Regions from separate parts of the Streptomyces sp. NPDC020845 genome, predicted to be linked through region 2. Evidence: riboswitches for the same ligand, from Rfam matches in the RefSeq annotation. Region 2 holds a riboswitch; each other region holds the start of a gene.
What was found. A riboswitch is a leader RNA that binds a small molecule or an ion and turns the genes downstream of it on or off. The one in region 2 is predicted to bind cobalamin.
Positions count from the first base shown of each region.

Region 1: another riboswitch for cobalamin. It lies ahead of cobN (cobaltochelatase subunit CobN); the one in region 2 lies ahead of ACH4U7_RS17645 (CbtB-domain containing protein).
Region 3: another riboswitch for cobalamin. It lies ahead of ACH4U7_RS27120 (ribonucleoside-diphosphate reductase subunit alpha); the one in region 2 lies ahead of ACH4U7_RS17645 (CbtB-domain containing protein).
Region 4: another riboswitch for cobalamin. It lies ahead of ACH4U7_RS04215 (cobalamin biosynthesis protein); the one in region 2 lies ahead of ACH4U7_RS17645 (CbtB-domain containing protein).

Region 1 is NZ_JBIRSJ010000001.1:879,686-882,884, reverse strand. Features, by position in the region: gene cobN (cobaltochelatase subunit CobN) at 1-1,239, opposite strand, end outside; cobalamin riboswitch at 1,273-1,436, opposite strand; gene ACH4U7_RS03035 (nitrite reductase) at 1,741-3,199, shown strand, end outside.
Region 2 is NZ_JBIRSJ010000006.1:427,400-430,598, reverse strand. Features, by position in the region: gene ACH4U7_RS17655 (acyl-CoA dehydrogenase family protein) at 1-767, shown strand, start outside; gene ACH4U7_RS17650 (RidA family protein) at 836-1,237, shown strand; cobalamin riboswitch at 1,297-1,448, shown strand; gene ACH4U7_RS17645 (CbtB-domain containing protein) at 1,485-1,706, shown strand; gene ACH4U7_RS17640 (CbtA family protein) at 1,729-2,493, shown strand; gene ACH4U7_RS17635 (histidine phosphatase family protein) at 2,532-3,110, opposite strand.
Region 3 is NZ_JBIRSJ010000010.1:231,061-234,259, reverse strand. Features, by position in the region: gene ACH4U7_RS27120 (ribonucleoside-diphosphate reductase subunit alpha) at 1-1,341, opposite strand, end outside; cobalamin riboswitch at 1,466-1,596, opposite strand; gene ACH4U7_RS27115 (FGGY family carbohydrate kinase) at 1,904-3,199, opposite strand, start outside.
Region 4 is NZ_JBIRSJ010000002.1:57,375-60,573, reverse strand. Features, by position in the region: gene ACH4U7_RS04220 (cobyric acid synthase) at 1-600, opposite strand, end outside; partial or broken gene ACH4U7_RS04215 (cobalamin biosynthesis protein) at 966-2,009, opposite strand; cobalamin riboswitch at 2,183-2,319, opposite strand; gene ACH4U7_RS04210 (hypothetical protein) at 2,487-2,753, opposite strand; gene ACH4U7_RS04205 (anion permease) at 2,766-3,199, opposite strand, start outside.

The sequences.
Region 1 (3,199 bases), on a different contig from region 2:
GGCCAGCTGCTCCTCGGTGAGCCAGTCCTGGTCGTGGCCGCCCGCCTCGATGAGGGCCCGGATCAGCTCGTCACCGTCGCCGGAGGCGAGACCGGGCAACGCCTCGGGTCCCTCCACCGGGCCGAGGTCGAAGCCGTCCGCGCGCAGCCGGCGCAGCAGGGCGACGGCGCTGGCGGGCGTGTCCAGGCCGACGGCGTTGCCGATGCGGGAGTGCTTGGTGGGGTAGGCGGACAGCACGAGCGCGAGGCGCTTGTCGGCCGCCGGTATGTGGCGCAGCCGGGCGTGTCGTACGGCGATTCCCGCGACACGCGCGGCGCGCTCGGGGTCGGCGACATAGACGGGCAGGCCGTCCTCGTCGGTCTCCTTGAAGGAGAACGGCACCGTGATCAGCCGTCCGTCGAACTCCGGGACGGCGACCTGGGTCGCCGCGTCCAGAGGCGAAAGACCCTCGTCATTCGCCTCCCACGCGGCGCGCGGGCCGGTCAGGCACAGCGCCTGGAGCACCGGGACGTCCAGCCCGGCCAGCGCGCCCGCGTCCCACGCCTCGTCATCGCCGCCGGCCGATGCCTCGGCGGGCCGGGTACCGCCCGCGGCGAGCACGGTGGTCACCACCGCGTCAGCCTCGGCGAGGGCTTCCAGCAACTCGGGCTCGGGTGCGCGCAGCGAGGCGACGTACAGCGGCAGCGCGCGGCCCCCGGTGTCCTCGACGGCCTGGCACAGCGCCTCGACGAAGGCGGTGTTGCCGCTCATGTGGTGGGCGCGGTAGTAGAGCACGGCGATCCGCGGGCCGGTGACGTCCTCGCGCGCGGTGCGCTCCAGCGGGCCCCACGAGGGCGCGGGTGCGGGCGGCTCGAAGCCGTGGCCTGTCAGCAGGACGGTGTCGGACAGGAAGCGGGCCAGCTGGCCGAGGTTGCCGGGCCCGCCGTGCGCGAGATAGGCGTGGGCCTCGGCGGCGATCCCGACCGGGACCGTGGACGCCTCCATGAGCTGGGCGTCCGGGGCCTGTTCGCCGGTCAGGACCACGACCGGGCGGTCCCCGGCGAGCAGCGCGTCGAGCCCTTCCTGCCAGGCGCGCACCCCGCCGAGCAGCCGTACGACGACGAGTTCGACGCCGTCGAGGAGCGCGGGCAGCTCGTCCAGGGGGAGCCGGGCCGGGTTGGCGAGCCGATAGGGCACCGGAGTCTGTGCCGCGCGGGCACTGAGCAGGTCGGTGTCGGACGTCGACAGCAGCAGGATCATGCGACGGCAGGCCTTCCTCGGGGTCCGCGCCCCGGGCGGGTTGAAGACGGCGGGAGTTCCTGGCTCGCGCGGCCGTCGCAATACCGGCTGCCGCGCTCACAGTGGCGGGACCGCGCCGGATTTCCACCGGCTTCCTACCCTTTTTGCCGTCTTTTGTTGTGGCGGGCCGGGACCGACCCGCCGTGAGCATAGTAAAACCGTCCGGCAGTAGGGAACGCGGGGGAAGGAGGGGTACCTCCCAGGCCCGCAGGGCCTGCGGGGAGGGTCGAGGGCCGAGTCCGGGTGTGCCGCGTGAGGAGAGCGCGGCGGCTCCCCCAGCTACCGCTGGGAGGTACCCCCTGCGTGCGACGAGCGCGGTGCGGCTGGGGGCGCCTGCCAGCGGTAGCTGGGGGAGAGAGCCATCGGCACGCGACGCCGCGGGCCCTGCTGTTGGACGGTCCGAGCGCTTCTGACCTGCCGCGGGGCGGTGAGCCGAACGCAATCGTCGGTATGCTCGCCGCCATGCCCCTCCCCCCGACAACCGCCCCACCAGGGGACGAAACCCCCGCGCGCGGTCGCGACGACGCCTGCCCCGGCGCGCTGCGCCTGCACTCGGCGGACGACGGCGCACTGGCCCGGGTGCGGCTGCCCGCCGGGCTCCTGACGGTGCGTCAGGCGCTCGTGCTGGCGCTCGCGGCCGAGGAGTTGGGCGACGGCCGGCTGGATCTCACCTCCCGGGGCAATCTGCAGCTGCGCGGCCTCGACGCGGGGTGCGGAGCCGGACTCGCGGCCCGGCTGCGGACGGCAGGGCTGCTCCCGTCGGACCGCCACGACCGGGTGCGCAACATCGTGGCGTCCCCGCTGTCCGGGCTGGACGGGGCGGGGCACGCGGATGTCTCGGCGTGGGCGAGAGAGCTGGACGCCCTGCTGTGCGACAACGCGCCCGCGGGTTCCGGATTGGCCGAACTGGCGGGGCTGTCGGGCCGGTTCCTGTTCGCGCTCGACGACGGGCGCGGCGATGTGGCGGCGCTGGGCGCGGATGTGACATTGATCGCAGCGCCGGACGGCGAGGCGGTGCTGCGGCTCGGCTCCGCCGGGGGGCACGAACCGGCCCGTCCGGGCGCGCGATCGGACACGCGCCCGGAGCCCGCCGGGGCGTGCGTGGCGGACACCCGTGGCGCGGCGGGCGCACCTGCCCTGCCGGGGACGACTGGCACGGTGGGTGCGCCTGGCACGATGGGTGCGCCTGGTGCGGCGGGCGCACCCCGCACGGCAGGCACTCGCAGCGCCGCGGGCGCCCCTGGTGCGGCGGGGGCGCCTGACAGTGCGAGCCCCCAGGGCGCAGGGGGTGCTCCTGACGCCGCAAGCACCCCAGACACGCCAGGCACACCCGGCGTGGCGGGCACCCCTGGCCCGCCGAGCGCCCCCCGCACGGCGAGCGCGCCCCGCACGGCGGGCACTCGCGGCGCGGCGGGCGTCCCCGGCACGGCAGCCGTCCCGGCGCGCCGGGGCAGCCGGCCGGAGGGTGCCGACACTCCGGGCGCCGAGCTCCGGGTACGCGCCGCGGACGCGCCGCGCGCGGCGGCGCTGGCCGCGGTGGCGTTTCTCGACGCCGTGCGCGCGAGTGGCACACGCGCGTGGCGTGTGAGCGAGCTGCCGGCGCGACACGCCGTGACGGCCGACCAATTGGCCGGGCGACTCGCCGATGCAGGAATCCAGGCCATACCCCTCAGCCCTCACTCCCCAACCACCGCGCCGAGCACACCACTCGTCGGGCTCGTCGCCGGGCCGGACGGGCGGTGCGCGGTGTCGGTCGCCGTCCCGCTGGGGCGGCTCACCGCCGCGCGGTGGCGGCTGCTCGCCGAGCTCGCCGCCCGGAGCGGCTCGGGCGAGTTGCGTGTGACACCCTGGCGCGGCGTGGTGCTGCCCGGCTTCTCCCCGGGCGGTGCCGAGGCCGCGCTGCGGGAACTCGCCGACGCCG
Region 2 (3,199 bases):
CGCTCAGCGAGCCGCAGGCCGGCTCCGACGCCGCCGCGCTCGGCCTGCGGGCCGACCCCGACGGGGCGGGTGGCTGGCGGCTGGAGGGCGAGAAGTGCTGGATCTCCAACGCCCCGGAGGCCGACTTCACCGTCGTCTTCGCCCGCACCACCCAGGGCGCGGGCTCGCGCGGCGTCACCGCCTTTCTCGTCCCCGCCGACCGGCCGGGGCTCAGCGGCGAGCGTCTTGACATGCTCAGCCCGCACCCCATCGGCAGCCTCACCTTCGACGGCGTCCCCGTCACCCGCGAGGACGTCCTGGGCGCGCCCGACAAGGGGTTCGGGGTCGCCATGCGCACCCTCAACCTGCTGCGGCCGAGCGTCGGCGCGTTCGCCGTCGGCATGGCCCAGGCCGCGCTCGACGCGTCCGTGGCCCACGCCGGGGAGCGCACCGCATTCGGCGGGCCGCTGAAGGACCTTCAGGCCGTCTCCCACCAGCTCGCCGAGATGGCCACCCGCACCGAGGCCGCCCGCCTCCTGGTCTACGCGGCCGCCACCGCGTACGACGAGGGCGCGCCGGGCATCGCCAGGAGCTCGGCGATGGCCAAGCTCCTGGCCACCGAGACCGCCCAGTACGTCGTGGACGCCGCCGTACAGATCCACGGTGCGCGGGCGCTGCGCCGCGGGCATCTTCTGGAGCACCTGTACCGCGAGGTGCGCGCGCCCCGGATCTACGAGGGCGCGACCGAGGTCCAGCGCACGATCATCGCGAAGGAGCTGTACCGGTGACCGAGCCGCAAGAGCCGCAAGAGCCGCAAGAGCCGCAAGAGCCGCAAGAGCCGCAAGCGTCGTCCGAACTGTCCACGCTGCTGCGCACCAACCCGCCCGAGCTCTCCCCGCCCACCGGCTTCAGCCACGCCGTCACGGCCACCGGCGGCCGTCTGGTCTTCCTGGCGGGTCAGACGGCGCTGGACGGCGCGGGCGCGGTCGTCGGTGCCACGCTTCCGGCCCAGTTCCGGCGCGCACTGGCCAACCTGCTCACCGCCCTGACCGCGGTCGGCGGCACCCCCGCGGACCTGGCCCGGCTGACCGTGCACACCACCGACGTCGCGGCCTACCGCGCGTCCGCCCCCGAACTCGGCCGCATCTGGCGGGAGCTGGCGGGCCGCGACTACCCCGCGATGGCGGTCATCGGCGTCGTCCGGCTGTGGGACGAGGCGGCGATGGTCGAGCTGGACGGCATCGCGGTGCTGCCGTAGCGGCGCGCCCGCCCATCGTTCCGCTCGTCACACCGGTTGGTGCGGTATTGGCCAGGCCCGCGCCACGCGGTACCGTCGGTGCGATATCGACGACGGCAAGACGGAAGCCGGTGGGAACCCGGCACGGTCGCGCCACTGTGAACGAGACGTTCCACACGATCCAAGGGACGTCTTGTGAGTCAGACCCGTAGCCGTCGTCCAGTGCACCACCGAAATGGGACGCGAACTCCCTTAAGGAGGCCCTGCCATGGCGCAGCATGTCGCACAGCCGACCGCCACCACCCCCGCTCTCCCCGCCAAGCTGCCGATCGGTGCGATCGTCCCGTGGGCGGTGTTCTTCGGCATCCTGATGCTGGTCCTGCTGTACTTCGTCGGCGCCGAACAGGGCGCCACCTCGGTCGTCTCCGGCGAGGACGTCCACGAGTGGGTGCACGACGCCCGCCACCTGCTCGGTTTCCCCTGCCACTGACGCCAGGGACGCCGACACCCTCATGAATTCCGCAACGGTACGGAACCTGCTCGTCCGTGGCATGCTCGCCGGCCTCGGGGCCGGCGTGCTCGCCCTGATCGTCGCCTATCTCCTCGGGGAACCGAATGTCGACAAGGCGATCGGCTTCGAGGAGTCCCACGCCCCGGCGCATGAGCACGAGGTCGAACTCGTCTCCCGCAGCCTGCAGTCCACCGCCGGCCTGGCCACCGGTGTTCTGATCTACGGGGTCGCCTTCGGCGGCATCGCCGCCCTCGCCTACTGCTTCGCCCTGGGCCGCATCGGCCGCTTCACCCCGCGGGCCACCGCGCTGCTGCTGTCCGGCTGCGCCCTGCTCGCGGTCTACGTCGTGCCGTTCCTGAAGTACCCGGCCAATCCGCCCGCCGTCGGTGACCCCGACACCATCTCCCAGCGGACCAATCTGTATCTGCTGATGATGGTGGGCAGCGTGCTCCTCGCGATCGCCGCGACCATCCTCGGCAAGCGGCTCGCCCCGAAACTGGGCACTTGGTACGCCACCGTAGCCGCGGTGGCCGCCTTCGCCCTGCTGATCGGCCTGGCGTTTGCGTTTCTGCCGGCCGTCAACGAGGTGCCCGCCGATTTCCCGGCCACCGTGCTGTGGCGGTTCCGGCTCTCCGCGCTGGCCGTCCAGGTCACCCTGTGGGGAGGCTTCGGGCTGGTCTTCGGCGAGTTGGCCGAGCGCCTGCTGAGTCCCAAGCCCGCCACCAGGGCCCCGGCATCGCCGGTGGCCGCCCCCAGCCGACCGTGATCCGACCGTCGCCCTGACCTCACCGGTCGGGGCCCTCTTCAGGGGCGGTCGAGTGGCCGCCCCAGCCCGAGGTTCCAGCGTCCGGCCCGTCCGCTGATCCCGGTCACGGTCAGCGGCGGCACGTCGGCACGCCAGAAGGCCGCCGCGGGCGCGCCCAGCACATGCACCACCGCGGCCCGCACCACGTCCGGCTCCACCACGGCGAGCGTATGGCCGTCCGTCAGCGACGCCGCGTCGAGCCACCGTCCGATCCGCAGGCACAGGTCCCGTACCGACTCCCCGCCGTGGGGCGCGGCCGCCGGGTCGGCCAGCCACCGGGCCACCGCCTCCGGTTCGGCGGCACCGACCTCGTCGAGGGCGAGGCCCCGCCAGCGGCCCGCGTCCAGACCGGCCAGCTCCGTACGGGGCTCGGCCACGCCGAGTCCCAGCGCGGCGGCGGTCTCCCGGCAGCGCAGGCTGGGGGAGGTGACGGCGCGGGCGGCCGAGGGCAGCGCCCCGGCCACGGCGCGGGCCCGCGCCGCGCCGCCGTCCTCAAGAGGGGTCGTGCCGTCGTCGAACCGGGCCTGGCGCAGCGATGGACTCATCGCGGCTGAGATGAAGGTGACGCGGCTGGTCACGCGCTCGCTCCTCCTACCTGTGCCATGGGCGGTACGGCACATACGTAACCACCGGTGGGCCCGCACCTGCCACACATCCGACCGCAGGC
Region 3 (3,199 bases), on a different contig from region 2:
GACCTCCAGGATCTCGGTGCACAGGTTGGAGGAGTGCACGACCCGGCCGGGCTCGGCGGTCTGGTTGGCGGTGCGGTTGGCGGCGTCCTTGAAGGTCATCCAGCCGTTGCCGGTCTGCGCGAGGGTGCGCATCATCCGGGCGTACAGCTGGCGCGCCGGGACGGTCTTGACGGCAAGACCCTCCGCCTCGGCCTTCCGGTACGCGGCGTCGAACTCCTCGCCCCACAGGTCGACCAGCGCGGGCGCGTCGACCGGCGAGAACAGCGACCAGTCGGCGTCGGCCTCGACCCGGCGCATGAACTCGTCCGGGATCCAGTGCGCGATGTTGAGGTTGTGGGTGCGGCGGGCCTCTTCGCCCGTGTTGTCCCGCAGCTCCAGGAACTCCTCGATGTCCGCGTGCCAGGTCTCCAGGTACACACAGGCCGCGCCCTTGCGCCGGCCGCCCTGGTTGACGGCGGCGACGGAGGCGTCGAGCGTGCGCAGGAACGGCACGATGCCGTTGGAGTGCCCGTTGGTGCCGCGGATCAGCGAACCGCGGGCGCGGATGCGCGAGTACGACAGGCCGATGCCGCCCGCGTGCTTGGAGAGCCGCGCGACCTGGTGGTAGCGGTTGTAGATCGAGTCCAGTTCGTCCAGCGGCGAGTCCAGCAGATAGCAGGACGACATCTGCGGGTGCCGGGTGCCGGAGTTGAACAGGGTGGGGGAGCTGGGCAGGTAGGACAGCGTGCTGGTGAGCCGGTAGAGCTCGGCGACGTCGTCGAGCGCCCGCTCCGAGTGGTCCTCGGCCAGCCCGCAGGCCACTCGCAGCAGGAAGTGCTGCGGGGTCTCGATCACCTGGCGGGTGATCGGGTGGCGGAGCAGATAGCGGCTGTGCAGCGTGCGCAGCCCGAAGTAGCCGAAGCGGTCGTCGGCGCCGTCGGCCAGCGCCTTGTCTACCAGGGCGTCCAGGCGGGCGGCGTGGGCGGTCACGAACTCGGCCGTGCCGTCCGCGATCAGGCCCTCGCGGTGCCCCACGGCCACCGAGGCGGAGAAGGAGACCGCGCCCTGCCCGGCCGCCTCCTCGGCGATGGCGAGGGTCAGCAGCCGCGCGGCGAGCTTCGAGTACTCCGGCTCCTCGGCGATCAGCCCGGCCGCCGCTTCGGTCGCGAGAGTGCGCAACTCCGCCTCGTCCGAACCGGGATGGCGGCCGCGCAGGGCGGCGGCCGCGACCTTGCCGGGGTCGGTGGCGGGCAGGTCGGCGGTGAGCTCCGTCAGGGTCCGCAGCAGGGCGGTCCCGGGCGCGTCGTCCGCTCCCTGAATAGCCGCTGCCTCTGAAACCGGATCGGCTGGCGCGATGGTCACTGAAGTGCTCTCCCTCGCTCGGCTAGGGGCCTTGCGGGGCGGTGAGCGATGGGCGCGTACGGGCATGCCGAAACAGCGGACGGCATACCGCGCAGCGTCCACCGGCCCAACCCGCGAGGCCCGGACGTATGAGACGGCTGTCGGCAGGTCCTCGGACTTGCGGGTACGCAAAAGCGTACGCGTACACCGTTGCGGGACAGTTCCGGATTCCCACCGGATTCCCCTGCGGCGACAGCGAGCATGAGCATACATCTTGTGGTGGCGAGCGCACGCGCCCCCACATGTTGTGTCGCGAGGTGGAGTGTTTCGTACGAATGTGCTATTCAGTGCCGGACTTGGCGCGGTCTTGACGCGCACTTGGCACGAGCCGGACACGGGCCCGAGGCAGGCCTTGCGCGGGCCTGAGACCGGCCTGACGCGGGCCCTGAGGCGGGCCCGACACGGGCCCTGGGGCGGTCCTGGCGAGGGTCCGGCGCGGGCGGCCGGGCGCGAGCCTGACACGGCCCGGCAAGGGCTCGTCATCGGGTCCGGCGCGGCGCCGGGTCGAACTCCGGGTCGAACTCTAAGCGGGCGTCGTTGCCCGCCACTCCGCGAGGGTACGGGCCAGCCTGGCCCGGTAGTCCGCGTAGCCGCGCTCGTATGCCTCGGCGCGGTCCGCGTCCGGTACGACAGTACGCGAATCGGCTCGCCATTGTGACGCGTCCACCGGGTCGCCGAGCGCCCGCCAGGCGACCGCGACCGCGCCGCGCGCGCCCACCTCGGGCTCGTCGGGGATGCGCACCGGCCGGCCGAGGACGTCCGCGAACAGCTGGGTCCAGGCGGCGGATCGGGTGCCGCCTCCGCACGCCGCCAGGCTCGCCGTCAGCCCCGCGGCCTCCAGGCAGTGCCGGGCCGCGTACGCCACGGCCTCGCAGACGGCCCGTACGGCGTCCGCGCGTGTCGTGGCGAGGGTCAGCCCGTCCAACCGGCCCCGCGCGGCGGGCTCCACGAACGGGGCCCGCTCGCCCGCGTCGGACAGGAAGGGCAGCGCGGTCACCCCGCGCGCCCCTGGCGGGCTCGCGGCGAGCAGCGCGTCCAGGTCGGCGGTGGTGGCCCCGGCGAACTCCAGGACCCACTCCAGGGCCGCCGTGCCCACCATGGCGGGCATACCGCGCAGCCAGCGGTCCCGGTCGGGTACGCACAGCCACATGCCCGCCGGGTCGGCGGCCGGGTCGATCCGCGCGCTGTCGGTGAGGACTTGGCTGGCCAGCGTGGTGCCGACGATCAGCAGGCCGTCGCCCACCTCCTCGACCCCGCTGCCGATCGCGCAGGCCGGAAGGTCGTACGGGCCCGCCGTGACGGGCAGTCCGGCCGGCAGCCCGAGCAGCTTCGCGCCCGCCTCGTCCAGCCGCCGTACGGTGCCGGGCGCGGCGGGTGGCGGCAACAGCCGGGCGTATTCGGCGATTCCACACGCTTCCAGGGCTTTGGGGACATACTCGCGCGTGGTCACGTCCAGGAAGGGCATGGACGCGTCCGAGGCGTCCACGCCGATGACGCCGGTGAGCCGCTGCGCCACCGCGTCCACGCAGTAGCCCGCGACCTCCGCGCGCGCCAGCGCCTCCGGCTCGTGGTCGGCCAGCCAGCGCAGCAGCGGCGCGTGGCAGCCGGGGAACACCCCGGAGCCGGTGAGCCGGTAGAGCTCGCGGATGGTGCCGTCCTCGCCCCACCGGGTCACGGTGTCGTTCGCCCGGCCGTCCATCCACGAGATCGGCGGGCGCACCGCCCGGCCCGCCGCGTCGCGCAGCCACAGCCCGTCGCCCTGCCCGGTGAGCGCGAGCGCGACCGGAGCCGCCAGGCCGTTGGCGGCCAGGGCGGCGGT
Region 4 (3,199 bases), on a different contig from region 2:
GACCAGCCGCTGGTCGGCCTCGGAGAGCAGCGCGGTCGTGCCGAAGAACGACGCGAAGACGCCGCCGCGGTCGATGTCCCCGACCACGACGACCGGCAGCCGGGCGGCCCGGGCGAGCCCCAGGTTGACGATGTCGGTGCGGCGCAGATTGATCTCGGCGGGGCTGCCCGCGCCCTCGCAGATCACCGCGTCGTGCGTACGCCGAAGCTCGGCCAGGCATTCGGTGACGGTCCCCAGCAGCGCCTCCTGCCGCCCCGCATGGTAGCCACGCGCGCTCAACTCGCCCACCGGCTTGCCCAGCAGCACCACTTGGCTGCTGCGGTCGCTGCCGGGCTTGAGCAGGACGGGGTTCATCAGCGCGCTCGGCTCGACGCGCGCGGCGGCGGCCTGCATGGCCTGGGCGCGGCCGATCTCCGCCCCGTCGCGGGTCACGAAGGAGTTGAGCGACATGTTCTGCGCCTTGAAGGGCGCGACGCTGACGCCCTTACGGCTGAGCCAGCGGCAGATTCCGGCCGTGACGACGCTCTTGCCCGCGTCCGAGGTCGTACCCGCGACGAGCAGCCCGCCGCCCGGCGCACCCCCGCCCTGTATCCCGCTCATCCTCAGTCCCTCCCCGCGGCCGTCGGCCGCACCGTCGCCGGATCGCCGGACCGGCCCGCGCCGGGTGCCTCGTATGAGCGTGTCTTGGCGCGCTGTGCGTGCTGGACCGAGGAGCCGCGCAGCGACGGAGGAGCGAGCGGTGACGAAGGAAGCCCGCGCGTTGGAGCGCGCCGGGACTGAGCGGGAGGGAGGGGCATGGACCGTGCCCAGCGGGCGAGCGCGCCATGTGGGGCCCGCGCGGCGGGTACGGGCGCGGCACCGGGCCGCGCGGCCGTACCGGCCGACCTCGGCGCCACGCCTGCCGTCGGCCGGGCTCCCGCAGCCAGCCGAGCCCCCACAACCAGCCGAGCCCCCACAACCAGCCGAGCCCCCACGGCCAGCCGGGCCGCGGCGGACACGCCGAGCGCCAGGGCGCCGACGCGCCGCGAAAGCCGTACCGCGCGCTCGATGTCGGCCGCCTCGACCGGCCGCCCGCCGGGGTTGAGCACCGGCCGGTGCTCAACGCGGCCGCCGTATGTGAGCGTGCCGCCCAGCCGTACGCCGAGCGCGCCCGCGAACGCGGCCTCCACGGGGCCCGCGTTGGGGCTCGGATGGCGGTGGCCGTCGCGCCGCCAGGCGCGCCACGCGCCGCGCGGATCGGGCCCGGCCAGGGCGGCCAGCGCCGCGGTGAGCCGTGCGCCGGGCCAGCCGGCGAGGTCGTCCAGCCGGGCCGAGGCCCAACCGAACCGCCGGTAGCGCGGGGACTTGTGGCCCACCATCGCGTCCAGGGTGTTGACGGCCCGGAAGCCGACCAGGCCCGGCACCCCGCCGACTGCCCCCCACACCAGCGCGCCCACAACGGCGTCCGAGGTGTTCTCGGCGACCGACTCGACAACCGCGCGTGCGATCTGCGACTCGTCCAGCGCCTGCGGATCGCGCCCGCACAGGTGCGGCAGCCGCCGCCGGGCGGCGTCCAGGTCACCGGCGGTCAGTGCGCCGCCGATAGCCCGTGCCTCCCGGCCCAGCGTCGTGCCGCCGAGCACCGCCCACGTGACGGCGGCGGTCAGTACGGTCTGCGCGGCGGGGGAGCGGCGCCCCAGAGCGGAGGTTTCCGCGGCGGGGCGCCCCAAGACGGGACGTCCCGAGGGTTTCAGGACAGCGCTGCCCAGAGCGGAGCCTCCCGACGCGGGGTGTCCCAAGGCCCGTACGGCGCGCACCGACAGCACGGCGCCCGCGGCCGCGCCGCCCGCGCACAGCGCGGTGTAGAGAGCCCCGGATCCGCGGTGGTCGCGCCACAGCAGCCGCTCGACGGCCAGGGCGGCGCGCCCGAACGCGGCCACAGGATGGCCGCGGCGCGGATCGCCCATGGCGAGGTCGCCGAGAAAGCCGAGGGCGGCGCCGCACGCGTACGAGGCGTGATCGGCACGCATCGTCAGTCCGCCGTCTTGCCTCGGAACATGGCGAACGTCAGGAACATCAGGAGTGGCGGGGACGCCGGGACGTGGCGGAGGGGCCGCGGGCGGGTCGGCGGCATGGCGGTGCCGGGCATGGCGGTATGTCCTCACTCAGGGTCCGCGCCCTGGTTCGACGTGACCGGCGGTGAGAGTCTCCTGGCTCCCGGATCCGCGCTTCTCCCGGTCTTCCAGCCGCCGTGTGGACGGCCGTGACTCGTACGGGCGATGGGAGAGCGCTCCCCGGTGACAGTGGCGGGACCGCGCCGGATTCTCACCGGCTTCCTCTCCTGCCGCCGTTTGGCTCCGGAAGTCCACCATGGGCCGCGAATGGCCGTCAACTCGCGAATGCCCCACCCTGTGTGAGTGTGCCGAGGAGCACATGCCACGGCCGCCGGGCTGGAACGCGCTGGTCGGCGCGTTCCAGCCCGGCGACCGTGAGTGGGTCGAACGGAGTCAGGCCACGATCAGGTTGATGCCGTACGCCACGGCCGCCGCGCACAGCGCGAAGCAGAGGTACGCGCCGGCGCGCGCGGGGCCGAAGGCGCCGCCGGCCGGGGCCGGAGCGGCGGACGCGGTGGCGGCCGTGTCGGTGCCCGCCTCCGCCTGCTGCGGCTTACGGGAGGTGCCGAGGATGCCGAGGGTGAAGACGCCCACGAAGCCGACGGTCACCGCGAGGCTGATGCCGAAGACCTGGCCGAGGGCCGCCCAGTCGATGCTCATCGCGTTACTTCCTTAGCTGGTGCTGCCGGTGGCCGCGGAGGCGCCTGCCGGGGTGGCGGAGGAGGAGATGGAAGCGGCAGAGACGGGCGGCGGAGCCACGGACTGGAGGGCCGCCGTGACGACACCCACCGGCTCGGCCGGCAGCGCCGCAGCCTCGTCGATGTCGTTGACGTTGGTGTGGTCGACGGGCTTGCGGCGCGAGGCCGCCCAGATCCCGGCGCAGGCGGCGACCGCGAGCACGGCGACCGCCGTGACGCCCCAGTCGCCCTGGTCCGCCAGCAGCGCGGCGCCGCCCGCGACGAGGCCCGCGGCGGGCAGGGTGAGCACCCAGGCGAGGACCATGCGGCCCGCGGTGGACCACCGCACCACAGCGCCCTTGCGGCCGACCCCCGCGCCCATCACGGAGCCGGAGCAGACCTGGGTGGTGGAGAGCGCGAAGCCGATGT